Regions from separate parts of the Paenarthrobacter sp. NCHU4564 genome, predicted to be linked through region 2. Evidence: riboswitches for the same ligand, from Rfam matches in the RefSeq annotation. Region 2 holds a riboswitch; the other holds the start of a gene.
What was found. A riboswitch is a leader RNA that binds a small molecule or an ion and turns the genes downstream of it on or off. The one in region 2 is predicted to bind S-adenosylmethionine.
Positions count from the first base shown of each region.

Region 1: another riboswitch for S-adenosylmethionine. It lies ahead of ACSVIE_RS16160 (DUF1737 domain-containing protein); the one in region 2 lies ahead of ACSVIE_RS11330 (hypothetical protein).

Region 1 covers NZ_JBQLIS010000017.1:65,313-70,736, forward strand. The annotation lists gene ACSVIE_RS16135 (UDP-N-acetylglucosamine 1-carboxyvinyltransferase) at 1-603, shown strand, start outside; gene ACSVIE_RS16140 (glutamate--cysteine ligase 2) at 738-1,931, shown strand; gene ACSVIE_RS16145 (hypothetical protein) at 1,963-2,145, opposite strand; gene ACSVIE_RS16150 (O-succinylhomoserine sulfhydrylase) at 2,156-3,364, opposite strand; gene ACSVIE_RS16155 (rhodanese-like domain-containing protein) at 3,367-3,777, opposite strand; gene ACSVIE_RS16160 (DUF1737 domain-containing protein) at 3,774-4,040, opposite strand; SAM riboswitch class IV at 4,054-4,166, opposite strand; gene ACSVIE_RS16165 (SulP family inorganic anion transporter) at 4,245-5,424, opposite strand, start outside.
Region 2 covers NZ_JBQLIS010000009.1:70,269-75,692, forward strand. The annotation lists gene ACSVIE_RS11315 (helix-turn-helix domain-containing protein) at 1-376, opposite strand, end outside; gene ACSVIE_RS11320 (sodium:solute symporter) at 642-2,159, shown strand; gene ACSVIE_RS11325 (SRPBCC family protein) at 2,290-2,862, opposite strand; SAM riboswitch class IV at 2,823-2,942, shown strand; gene ACSVIE_RS11330 (hypothetical protein) at 2,958-3,254, shown strand; gene ACSVIE_RS11335 (hypothetical protein) at 3,251-3,442, opposite strand; gene ACSVIE_RS11340 (VIT1/CCC1 transporter family protein) at 3,709-4,890, shown strand; gene ACSVIE_RS11345 (matrixin family metalloprotease) at 5,000-5,424, shown strand, end outside.

The DNA.
Region 1 (5,424 bases), on a different contig from region 2:
CCCATCGAGGCCATGAGCCTCATCACCGCGGGCATTGTGACCAATTCCGAAGTCACCATCCGCCGGGTACCCATCGAGTTCATGGAGATCGAACTCGCGACCCTCCAGCAGATGGGCCAGGAACTGGTGGTGTCCGGCGAATACATGGCACGCAACGGCAGGACCCGGTTGGTGGATGTCACCACCAAACCGTCTGTTCTGCGCGCTCCGCAGGACAAGATCCACCCCATGCCGTTCCCGGGCCTGAACATCGACAACCTGCCCTTCTTCGCCGTGATCGCCGGTAACGCGGAAGGCCAGACCATGATCCATGACTGGGTCTACGAGAACCGCGCCATCTACCTGACAGAGCTCAACAAGCTCGGCGCCCAGGTGCAGCTCCTTGACCCGCACCGGATCTACGTGAACGGCCCCACCAAGTGGCGCGCCGCTGAGGTCGGCTGCCCGCCGGCCCTGCGCCCGGCTGCGTGCCTGTTGCTGGCCATGCTCGCCGCGCGCGGAACCTCCGAGCTGCGCAACATCTACGTCATCGAACGTGGTTACGAGGACCTGGCCGAGCGGCTCAACACCATCGGGGCCAAGGTGGAGTACTTCCAGGACTAAGGCAGCGCACCCGTTTCCGCCATTCGCGCCCCACGTACGCCTGGGCGCACCCGTTTCCGCCATCCGCGCCCGGTCCATTGGGGGCGGACGGCGGCAGGGGGTGCGCACCAGGATAGCTAAGGGCAGAATGAAGCATGCGGACTTTCGGGGTTGAGGAAGAGTTGCTCATCGTCGATCCTGTGACGGGAGCGCCGCTGGCCCTCGCGGACGCACTGCTGGCGGGAACTGATCCCGTGGAGCCGGGCCTGGGCCTGAGCCACGAGTTCAAGCTCGAACAGATCGAAACGCAAACCCGGCCATGCCACACCTACGCCGAGCTTCTTCCCCAGATCCGGCGTGGGCGCAACATGGCCAACCAGGCCGCCAGGAAACACGACGCCCGTATTGCCGCCCTGGCCACCTCGCCCCTGGAGTCCGGGACACACACCACGCCCGATCCCCGGTTCGCCGAGATGCTGGAACGCTTTGGGCTCACGGCCCATGAGCAACTGACCTGCGGTTTCCACGTGCACACCTCCGTGGAGTCGCCGGAAGAGGGCGTGGTGGTCCTGGACCATATCCGGGACAAACTGGCCGTGCTGACGGCCATCAGCGCCAATTCCCCGTATTGGCGCGGCCAGCACAGCGGCTTCGACAGCTTCCGGACCCAAGCCTGGAACCGCTGGCCGACGTCCGGTCCGTCAGCGGTGTTCGGTTCGCTGACGGCCTACCGGCGGATGGTCAACCGGTTGCTGGAAACCGGCGTCATCTTGGATGAGGGCATGATCTACTTTGATGCCCGCATCTCCCGCAACCATCCCACTGTGGAGATCCGGGTCGCCGACGTGTGCCTCCGCGCCGAAGACGCGGCGCTCATTGCCGTGTTGGTGCGCGCCTTGGTGGAGACGGCAACCTTGGAAATGCTCGACGGCGTGGAACCCGCCTCGGTGCCCACGGCCCTGCTCAGGATGGCCAGCTGGCAAGCGAGCAACACCGGTCTCCGCGGGGACCTCCTGGACTTCGGCGACTTCCGTCCCCAGCCTGCCGCGGACGTTGTGTGGGCCCTGGTGGACTACCTCAGCCCGGTCCTGGACGACCAAGGGGAGCTGGAACTGGTCAAGGCAGGCATTGCCGACATCCTTGAGCGGGGCAACGGGGCTCAGGAACAGCGCGCAGCAGCGGACCGGTTCAGCACCCGTTCCGCCGGTGCCGGCTCTCCGGGAACCCCGCCCACCACGGAAGTCCTGACCGCCGTCGTCGGGCATGCCGTGAAGGTCACCACCCGCGGCACCTCAACCGACGCGCACAAGGAACCGGCGCCGCTGTTGACCAGGGTCCGGAAAGCTTAGGGGCGCTCTTCGGCCGGTTCTTCCCACGTCATCAGGTACGCTCCGGCCACCCCCCGGTGATCCAACGGCCTTCTTCCGCCAGCAGCATGCGAAGCCGCTCCGCAGCATCGGTGGTGAGGTACACCCGCTGGACCGGGGAGATCCCCAGGAACCAAACCGCCGTACCGGAAACAATGACTGCTCCGGCACGGCGATAAGGGCGGTTCCCGCTCATGGCATGAAGGTTAGACCTGCTTGAGCGCCTTTTCCAGATCGAGGATCAGGTCGTCCACGTCTTCCAATCCAACGGACAACCGGACCACGCCGTCGGACAGTCCAATGGCGGCCCGTCCCTCCGGTCCCATGGCCCGGTGGGTGGTGGTGGCAGGGTGCGTGATGAGGGACTTGGAGTCGCCCAGGTTGTTGGAAATGTCGATGACCCGCAGGCCGTCCAGCAACGCAAAGGCGGCTTCCTTGGCGCTCCGCCCGGAGGACGGTGACAGTTCGAAGGTCAGTACGGTGCCGCCGGCCTTCATCTGCTTGGTGGCGAGCTCGTACTGCGGGTGGGACTTGAGCAACGGGTACTTGACCCAGTTGATGGCCGGCTGCCGCTCGAGCCATTCGGCGATTTTCAAAGCCGATGCGGAGCTGTGGTTCACGCGCAGCCCGATGGTTTCAAGGCCCTTGGTGAGGACCCAGGCGTTGAAGGCGGACAGCGAGGGGCCGGTGTGTCGCATGAGCTGCTTGACCGGGCCGTCAATGAACTCCTTGGTGCCCAGGATCGCTCCACCCATGACGCGTCCCTGGCCGTCGATGTGCTTGGTTCCGGAGTAGACGATCACGTCGGCGCCCAGGTCGCCACAGCGTTGCAGCAGGGGAGTGGCAAAGACATTGTCGACGACCACAGTCGCCCCGGCGGCATGTGCCAGTTCGCTGACGGCAGCGATGTCCACGATTTCCTGCATCGGGTTGGACGGTGACTCGAAGAAGACGGCTGTGGTCGGCTCGGAAAGAGCTGCACGCCACTGGTCCAGGTCCGGGCCGTCGACGAACACTGTTTCCACGCCCCAACGCGGCAGGATTTCGTTCAGGATCACAAAGCAGGAACCGAAGAGTGAACGGGCGGCAACCACGCGGTCGCCGGCTGCCAGCAGTGCGCCCAGTGCGGTGAAGACTGCAGACATGCCGGACGCCGTGGCAAAGCAGGCCTCGGTTCCTTCAAGGAGCCGCAGCCGTTCCTGGAACGTGGCCACGGACGGGTTGCCGTAGCGCGAGTAGACAAAGCGTTCGTCTTCGCCGGTGAACGCCCGTTCTGCTGCTGCAGCGGATTCGTAGACGAAGCCGGAATTGAGGAACACCGGCTCGGCGGTTTCCTGGAAGTTGGTACGGTCGAGTCCACCGCGGACGGCCTGGGTGTCAGCGCTCCAGCCGGCGGCGTCAGGATTGAAAGTCACTTTTAGTCGGTCCCCAGGTTGGTGGGCAGGCCACGGTTCTTCCAGCCGTTGACGGTGCGTTCCCCGTAACGGTCAGGTTCGCCCTCGAAGCCTTCCAGGACGTTGTAGGACGTGAATCCGGCCTGCGTTGCGGCGATGGCGGCGGAGATGGAGCGCTGGCCCGAACGGCAGATGAACAGCAGTTCAACGCCATCAGCCTCGGGAGCCTGCTGCTTCAGGTCGTCGATGAAGGTCGGATTCGGGATGCCGCCGGCGAGGTTCCACTGGATGAACAGGGGATCATTCTCCGTGGCCTTGGTGTCAGGGATGCCGATGTGGGCCCATTCGCCCTCGGTCCGGACATCAACCAGGATGGCGCCGTCCTTAAGCTTGGCCCACGCGTCCTGCGGGGTCAGGTCACCTGCGTAGCTCATGCGTGTCCCTCGAATGCTTCTTCGTCTTCGTCGTTTTCCAGTTGGTCCACGGCGTTCGCGACGGCGGCATCCGCACTTGCGATCGCGGCGGGCAGGACGATGGCTTGCGCCACAATCACGTCCGTGCCGTTGAAGGTTGCGGAAGGGCTGCCGTGCAGCACATAGCCTTCGGCGAGGGCGTTGCTGATGCGCTCGCAGAATTCGCGGGTATCCGGGCCCGTGATCAGGCGGTAGGCGAGTTTGTCGTCAGTGGGTTCTGGCATTCGTGGTGCTCCTCAGTCACGCTTGCAGTTCGAAGTGTCGATACGCCGAGTAGTCACCTGAGGCACCCCGCCGCGGGAGAGGGTTGCCGACCAGCAAGTCAGGGCTTAACGCTGGTGCTCATTACTCAAGAAAAACGTAACATCCGTGGACGTTCACCTGCATTTGTTGCGGGCATGGCAGCCGTCATGTTGCGTAACCGGTGCCTACTTGTGGTCCTGTCCGGCCAGTTCACGGACCGCCGCACCAACTGTCGAATAGAAGTGGTCAGGAGTGAAGCGGGCCGCCGTGCCCAGCTGGACCAGCTTGTCCTTGACCGGGCCCTTCAGCTCGGCGAACACGAGGTCCACGCCCCGTTGGGCCAACCATTCGTCCAGCGTGACAAGGTCGTCCAGGGCCGTGGTGTCGATCCCGGTGATGGGCTCGGCAGCGAGGATGACGTGCGTGATGTGGTCCTCGGCCTCGTCCAGTTCTTCCCGGACGAAAGTGGCCAGGACCTGCCCGTTCCCGAAGAAGAGGGGTGCATCGAACCGGAGGATCAGGAGCCCGGGGATCCTGTCGCCTTCCGGGTGGCGTGCGAGGTCGTGGTATCCGGGGCGGCCCTCCTGGGCGCCGAGCTCCGTACGGTAGGGATTCCATGCCCGCCGCACAAAATCAAGGAGGGCCAGGGCAATGGCCACGAGGATTCCCTGCAGCACGCCAACCAGGAGCACTCCAAGGAACGCCGCCAGCATGACCACGGATTCGCTGCGGCTCATGCGCAGCAGGCGCCGCACTCCCGCGGGATCGGCCAGGGCGACCGCGGCGGCGATCACCACGGCCGCCAAGGTGGCCGACGGCAGGAATTCGGTGACTCCGGGCGCCAGGAGCATGAAGGCGAGCACCAAGGCCGCTCCCACGGCACCCGTGAGTTGGGACTTTGCCCCGGCATCCACCGCAACAGGTGTCCGGGAACTGCTGCCGCAGATGGGAAAGCCACCCAGGACACCCGTTGCTGCGTTGGCTGCACCCAAGGCAGCCATCTCCCTGTTGCCGGAGATCCTCTTCCCTTCTTTCGCTGCCAGGGACTGGGACAGTACTCCGGTGTCAGCGAACGCCATGAGGGCGATGCCGGCCGCCGCCGGGACCAGGGCAAGGGCGTCGCCCCACGTGATGCCACCAAGCGCTGGAGCCGGCAGGCCCTGGGGGAGCGCCCCTGTTACCTTGACGGTATCGCCCAGGTCCAGGAAAGCCGTGGCCAGGCAGGAAGCGACCACGGCCAGCAGGACTCCGGGAACCTTCCATTTCAGGCGGCGCGGAATCCAGATCAGTGCCAGCGAGCCCAGTCCGAGGGCGACGGCGGCAAGGTTGGTGCCTCCGTCCATGACCTGGGTGTAGGTGCCGGCC
Region 2 (5,424 bases):
CATTCTCACCACGGCCATGCGGTTCGATGGTTGCCTGCAGGATCTGCAGCCGGCGCTCCGATCGCGCGGTAAGAAGCCGTTCAACGATGCCCTGGCCACCCAGGGAAATGCGGGGACCATCATCCCGCCGCGTCAGGTGGGTTTCCGGCGCCGCGAACAAATCGCCAACCGACACTGAAAGCACCTGGCACAGGGTAACCAGTGAGGCGACCGACGGCGAGGTCAGGTCCCGCTCCACGCGGCTCAGGAAGCCTTTGGTCAGGCCGGTGGCATCCGCCACTTGCTCAATGGTCAGCCGCTGGGCCTGCCGCGCGGCGCGGATGCGGGAACCGATGGCAACGGGGACGTTGCTCGGTTCAACGGGGAGAGCCTTCATTCACGAACCTTTCAGGCCTGCCATGCGGCCCTGTCATTGGAGCAATAGTAGCCGGATCATCTTCCGCGCAGCGCTGTTCCGGCGTAACCATAACCAAAGGACCTTGACTGTTACTCCAGTCACAACATATCCTCATAGGCAACAAGTGTTGTCTGTGAGGCACACAACACGAGCCAATCTCCCGTCATCACGCACAGAGCTTCCGGCCAGCCCAACACAGCGCCGGAAATCCCAACCTCTGTGCATCAGCTCCAAGGAGCCACTCATGGACTCTTCGTTCATAAACATCGCCATCGTGGTGTTGTACTTGCTGGCCATGCTGGCCTTCGGTTGGTGGGGCAAGTCCCGCACCAAGAACAACAGCGATTTCCTGGTGGCCGGCCGCCGCCTGGGTCCCTTCCTGTACACAGGCACCATGGCCGCCGTGGTCCTTGGCGGCGCATCCACCGTGGGCGGCGTTGGCCTGGGCTACAAGTTCGGTATCTCCGGCATGTGGCTGGTGGTGGCCATCGGTTCAGGCGTGCTGCTGCTCAGCCTCCTGTTCGCCGGCACCATCCAGAAGCTCAAGATCTACACCGTCTCCCAGATGCTGACCCTTCGCTACGGCAGCAGGGCGACGCAGACCTCCGGCATTGTCATGCTGGCCTACACCCTGATGCTGTGCGCCACGTCCACCGGCGCCTACGCCACCATCTTCGTGGTGCTGTTCGGATGGGAGCGCTGGCTGGCCATCGCCATCGGCGGTGCGATCGTGCTGGTGTACTCCACCATCGGCGGCATGTGGTCCATCACCCTGGCCGACCAGGTCCAGTTCGTCATCAAGACGGTGGGCATCTTCTTCCTGATGCTTCCGTTCGCCATGAACGCTGCCGGCGGCCTGGACGGCATCCGTGCACGCGTTGATGAAAGCTTCTTCGACATCGGCGGAATCGGCCTCCAGACGATCATCACGTACTTTGTGGTCTACACGCTCGGGCTCCTGATCGGCCAGGACATCTGGCAGCGCGTCTTCACGGCCAAAACGCCCAAGGTAGCCCGCTGGGGCGGCGCAACCGCAGGCGTGTACTGCATCCTCTACGGCCTGGCCGGCGCCCTGATCGGCATGGCTGCAAGCGTTGCCTTGTCCGGTATCGAGATCGAAGCCAAGGACGACGTCTACGCCGAAGTCGCCACCAACCTGCTCCCGATCGGCATCGGCGGCCTGGTCCTCGCCGCAGCCGTCGCAGCCATGATGTCCACCGCCTCCGGCGCACTCATCGCAGCCGCAACCGTGGCCCGCGCCGACGTTCTCCCGTTCGTGGCCGGCTGGTTCGGCAAGACCGTCAACACCGACGACTCCGACAACCCTGAGCACGACGTCAAGGCCAACCGCTACTGGGTCCTGGGACTCGGCATCCTGGCCATCATCATCGCCATCTCCACCAAGGACGTCGTGGCGGCACTGACCATTGCGTACGACATCCTGGTGGGCGGCCTCCTGGTCGCGATCATCGGTGGCCTGGTGTGGAAGCGTGGCACGGGAATTGCCGCCGCTGCGTCCATGGCCGTGGGCTCCGTGGTCACCCTGGGCACCATGATCATCCTTGAGATCAACGCCAAGGCTCCCATGGACGGCATTTACGCGAACGAGCCCATCTACTACGGCCTGCTCGCCTCTGCGATCGTCTACGTGGCTGTTTCACTGTTCAGCAAGCCCACCGACCCGGCGGTCATGAAGGCCTGGACGGACCGTGTTGCCGGTACCCGCGTGGCCGAGGATGAGCTGAGCTCACCGGCCAAGTAGCTGCAGCTTCTGCAAGCAACGTCCGACGGCGGCGCTTCCCTTTGCGGGGAGCGCCGCCTTGTTGTTTTCCCGGGCCAGGGGACCGAATCCGGCAAACCTCTCGTTGCCCGGGTGCTGTGAGTGGGCAGTGTCAGGCAGCCAGCACCTTGGCGAGGTTCTTGAGGTTGCGGCGGAGGGACAGACCCAGGAACCATTCCACCAGCGGCCCAGGCAGTTTGCCCATCAGGCCCTCCATGGGTGTATTGAGCCGCAGTTGCTCGGTAACGCGGGTCCCGCCATCAACGGATTCCAGGGTGAACGTCGCCGTCAAATCCCGCTCACCTTCGATCGAGCGGGACACCATGCGGCGGGGTGGATCGAATTCCGTATATTCAACCATCCAGTCAAACTGCCGCCCCATGATCCTGGTGGTTCCCCGGCCCCGGGTTCCCAGCCCTGGCGGAGCATCGCCGAGCGGCCCGGACGAAATGACAAAAGCATCATAGGTGGAGAGTTTTCGAACCGTGCCAGGAAGTCGAAGACCTCCTGCTGGGGCCGGGGAATATCCACGCTTTTCTCTATCGAGGGCATTGGGCCTCCTGGTGCTGGCTGATGCTTCCTTGAACAGTGTGTTCCTGCGGACGGGACCGGAACAAGAAGGCCCATGCGGTAGGGTGGTGCCAGCTTCAAGAGAGGTGGCGCCAAGCTCCGACTGGCCACACACCAACCCCATGTTCACGGGTGGTTCGGATGAGGAAGCGGCCCGTTCCGGACCAGAGACAACCGAGCGGGCAAGAGCACTCCCCAGGAGATCCATCCTTGCCGTTCCAAGCCCACCCCCTGAGCGAAACAAACACCCCTGCCCTCCCCCAACGTCCCGGCGTGCCGGTGGTTCCCGGCGTGGACGTTGTCAGGGGAACCGTGACGCTGTTCCTGGACGGCCGCTTGCAGCGGTTCCTCTGCGCGGACGCTCACAGGATGGAACGCGCCCTGGGCCAAGCGGTCCGTCCCACGCGATGGTGCAGCGCGATGCGGACGCTGACGGTGACCGTTGCCGCCGTCGGACAACCTCGGGGGCGCGAGCGGCACTTCCTGCTGAGCGACATGCAGGACTAGAGTTCGTCGTCGTCCTCGCGGAAGTCGTCCGCGTCGTCGATCGGGACCACCCGCTCGTCGTCGTCGGGAGCGTCCACTTCCTCAACCCACGGTTCGTCCACTTCCTGGTCCTCGCCGTAATCGTAGGCAGGATCCGACTCGATGGTTGCCCGTTCGGGGTGGCTTGCGTGCGGTTCGGTGCTGTTCATGCTCCAACCTCCGTGTGGTGGGCCGGCAAGCAGCCCTTCGGCCGAATGCGGGGAGTCCCCCGCCCCTGTCCTTCCATCTGAGCACCGGCCCCGGCGAACGGTCAAGACACCCGACCGGCACGTCGGAACGCAGGTGGAGCGGGGCTCCGAATTAAGGTCCGCCGAACATTCCGGTTGAGGAATACCGGCCAAAAAACCGCGGAAATAAGCGGTACAGTGGGCGGTGCAATGGGGCCGAAACCACCCCACCCAGCACAGGAGATAACGTGCAGAAGCACCATGAATCCCATGATCCGTTGAGCCCCGCTCCGGGTCCCGCCCCTGAAACGGCCCCGGCAGCGGAATCAGCTCCGGCAGCGGAAACGCCGCCACCGCCGTCCGCCTCCGACATCAAGCGCTGGCGCCAGTACCTGGCCGACGAACGGGCCGAAGCCGCGGTGTACCGGGAACTCGCGCAGCGGCGTGAGGGCGAAGAACGCCAGATCCTGCTGGCCCTGGCCGAAGCCGAGGGCCGCCACGAGGCCCACTGGCTCAAACTCCTCGGCGAACACGCCGGAATGCCCAAGGCAGCATCCGGCCGGAGCCGCTTCCTGGGCTTCCTCGCCCGCAACTTCGGATCGGTCTTTGTCCTTGCGCTCGCGCAGCGGGCCGAAGGCAGGTCGCCGTACGGTGCCGAGCCGGCCGCCACGCCCGCCATGGTGGCCGACGAGCAGATCCACGAGGAAGTTGTCCGCGGCCTGGCAACCCGGGGGCGGAACAGGTTGTCGGGCACCTTCCGGGCAGCCGTGTTCGGTGCCAACGACGGCCTGGTGAGCAACCTTTCGCTGGTCATGGGCATGGCGGCCACCGGCGTTCCCAGTTCCGTGGTGCTGATGAGCGGCGTGGCCGGCCTTCTCGCCGGAGCGCTGTCCATGGGTGCCGGCGAGTACGTATCCGTCCGGTCCCAGCGGGAGCTGCTCAGCGCCACCCTCCCCACCCAGGCGACGCTGACCGCGGCACCGTCACTGGACATCGAGCACAACGAACTCGTGCTGGTCTACCTGGCCCGCGGCATGACGCGTGAGGCAGCCGAACACCGCGCCGCCGAACGCCTGGGCCTGTTCAGCTGCGACTGCGACCCCAGCCTGTCCCTGCAGCCGGAAAAGCCGCCCACCGACGACCACGAAACCGTAGGGTCTGCTTGGGGAGCGGCACTGTCCAGCTTCTGTTTCTTCGCCTCCGGAGCCATCGTCCCCATCATCCCCTTCATCTTCGGCATGACGGGCGTGGCCGCGCTGGCAGTAGCCGGTGCGCTGGTGGGCATCGCACTGTTGGCGACGGGCGCCGTCGTGGGCTTGCTGTCCGGAACATCGCCGCTCAGCCGGGGTCTGCGGCAGCTGGCCATCGGCCTGGGGGCAGCGGCCGCCACCTACGGGTTGGGGCTGGCTTTCGGCGCCGCGATCGTTTAGGACGGGCCTTTCCTGGGCACATGTGAATGGACGCCATAGAGCAGGTGCCCGTAATGTTGGTTCGTCCTCCGCGCGGCCCGCGTGACCGGGGCGCAAGGAATGGAGAGCCGTGGAGCCGGAAAGTGAGACGCCGCGCGCGCCGAAACACCGGCGTGCGCTGACCACGTTGAAGGTTGTCCGCGGCCTGCTGATGGCCGCCGTGGCCGCTGTCGTGGCAGTCCTGGTGAGCGGATTTCTCCACGGCGACCCGCGCATCACGGGCCTCTTCCCGGGCGTTGCGCTGCCTGACACCCCGCAGATCGGGCAGGTGGTTCCATCGCCGGCACGGGCATTGGATGCGCCACCGCCGGGACTCGAAGAGGCAGATGCGCCACTGGCCTCGCCACTTCCTCCGGGCGCGCCCAGTGACTCGTACAAGTTCCTGGCCACCAACGACGACGGCACACCGGTGGGGTACTCACCGTGCCGTCCCCTGCACTACGTGGTGAATGACGCCGGCGCCCCCGCCGGAACCGGGCAACTGCTGGCGACCGC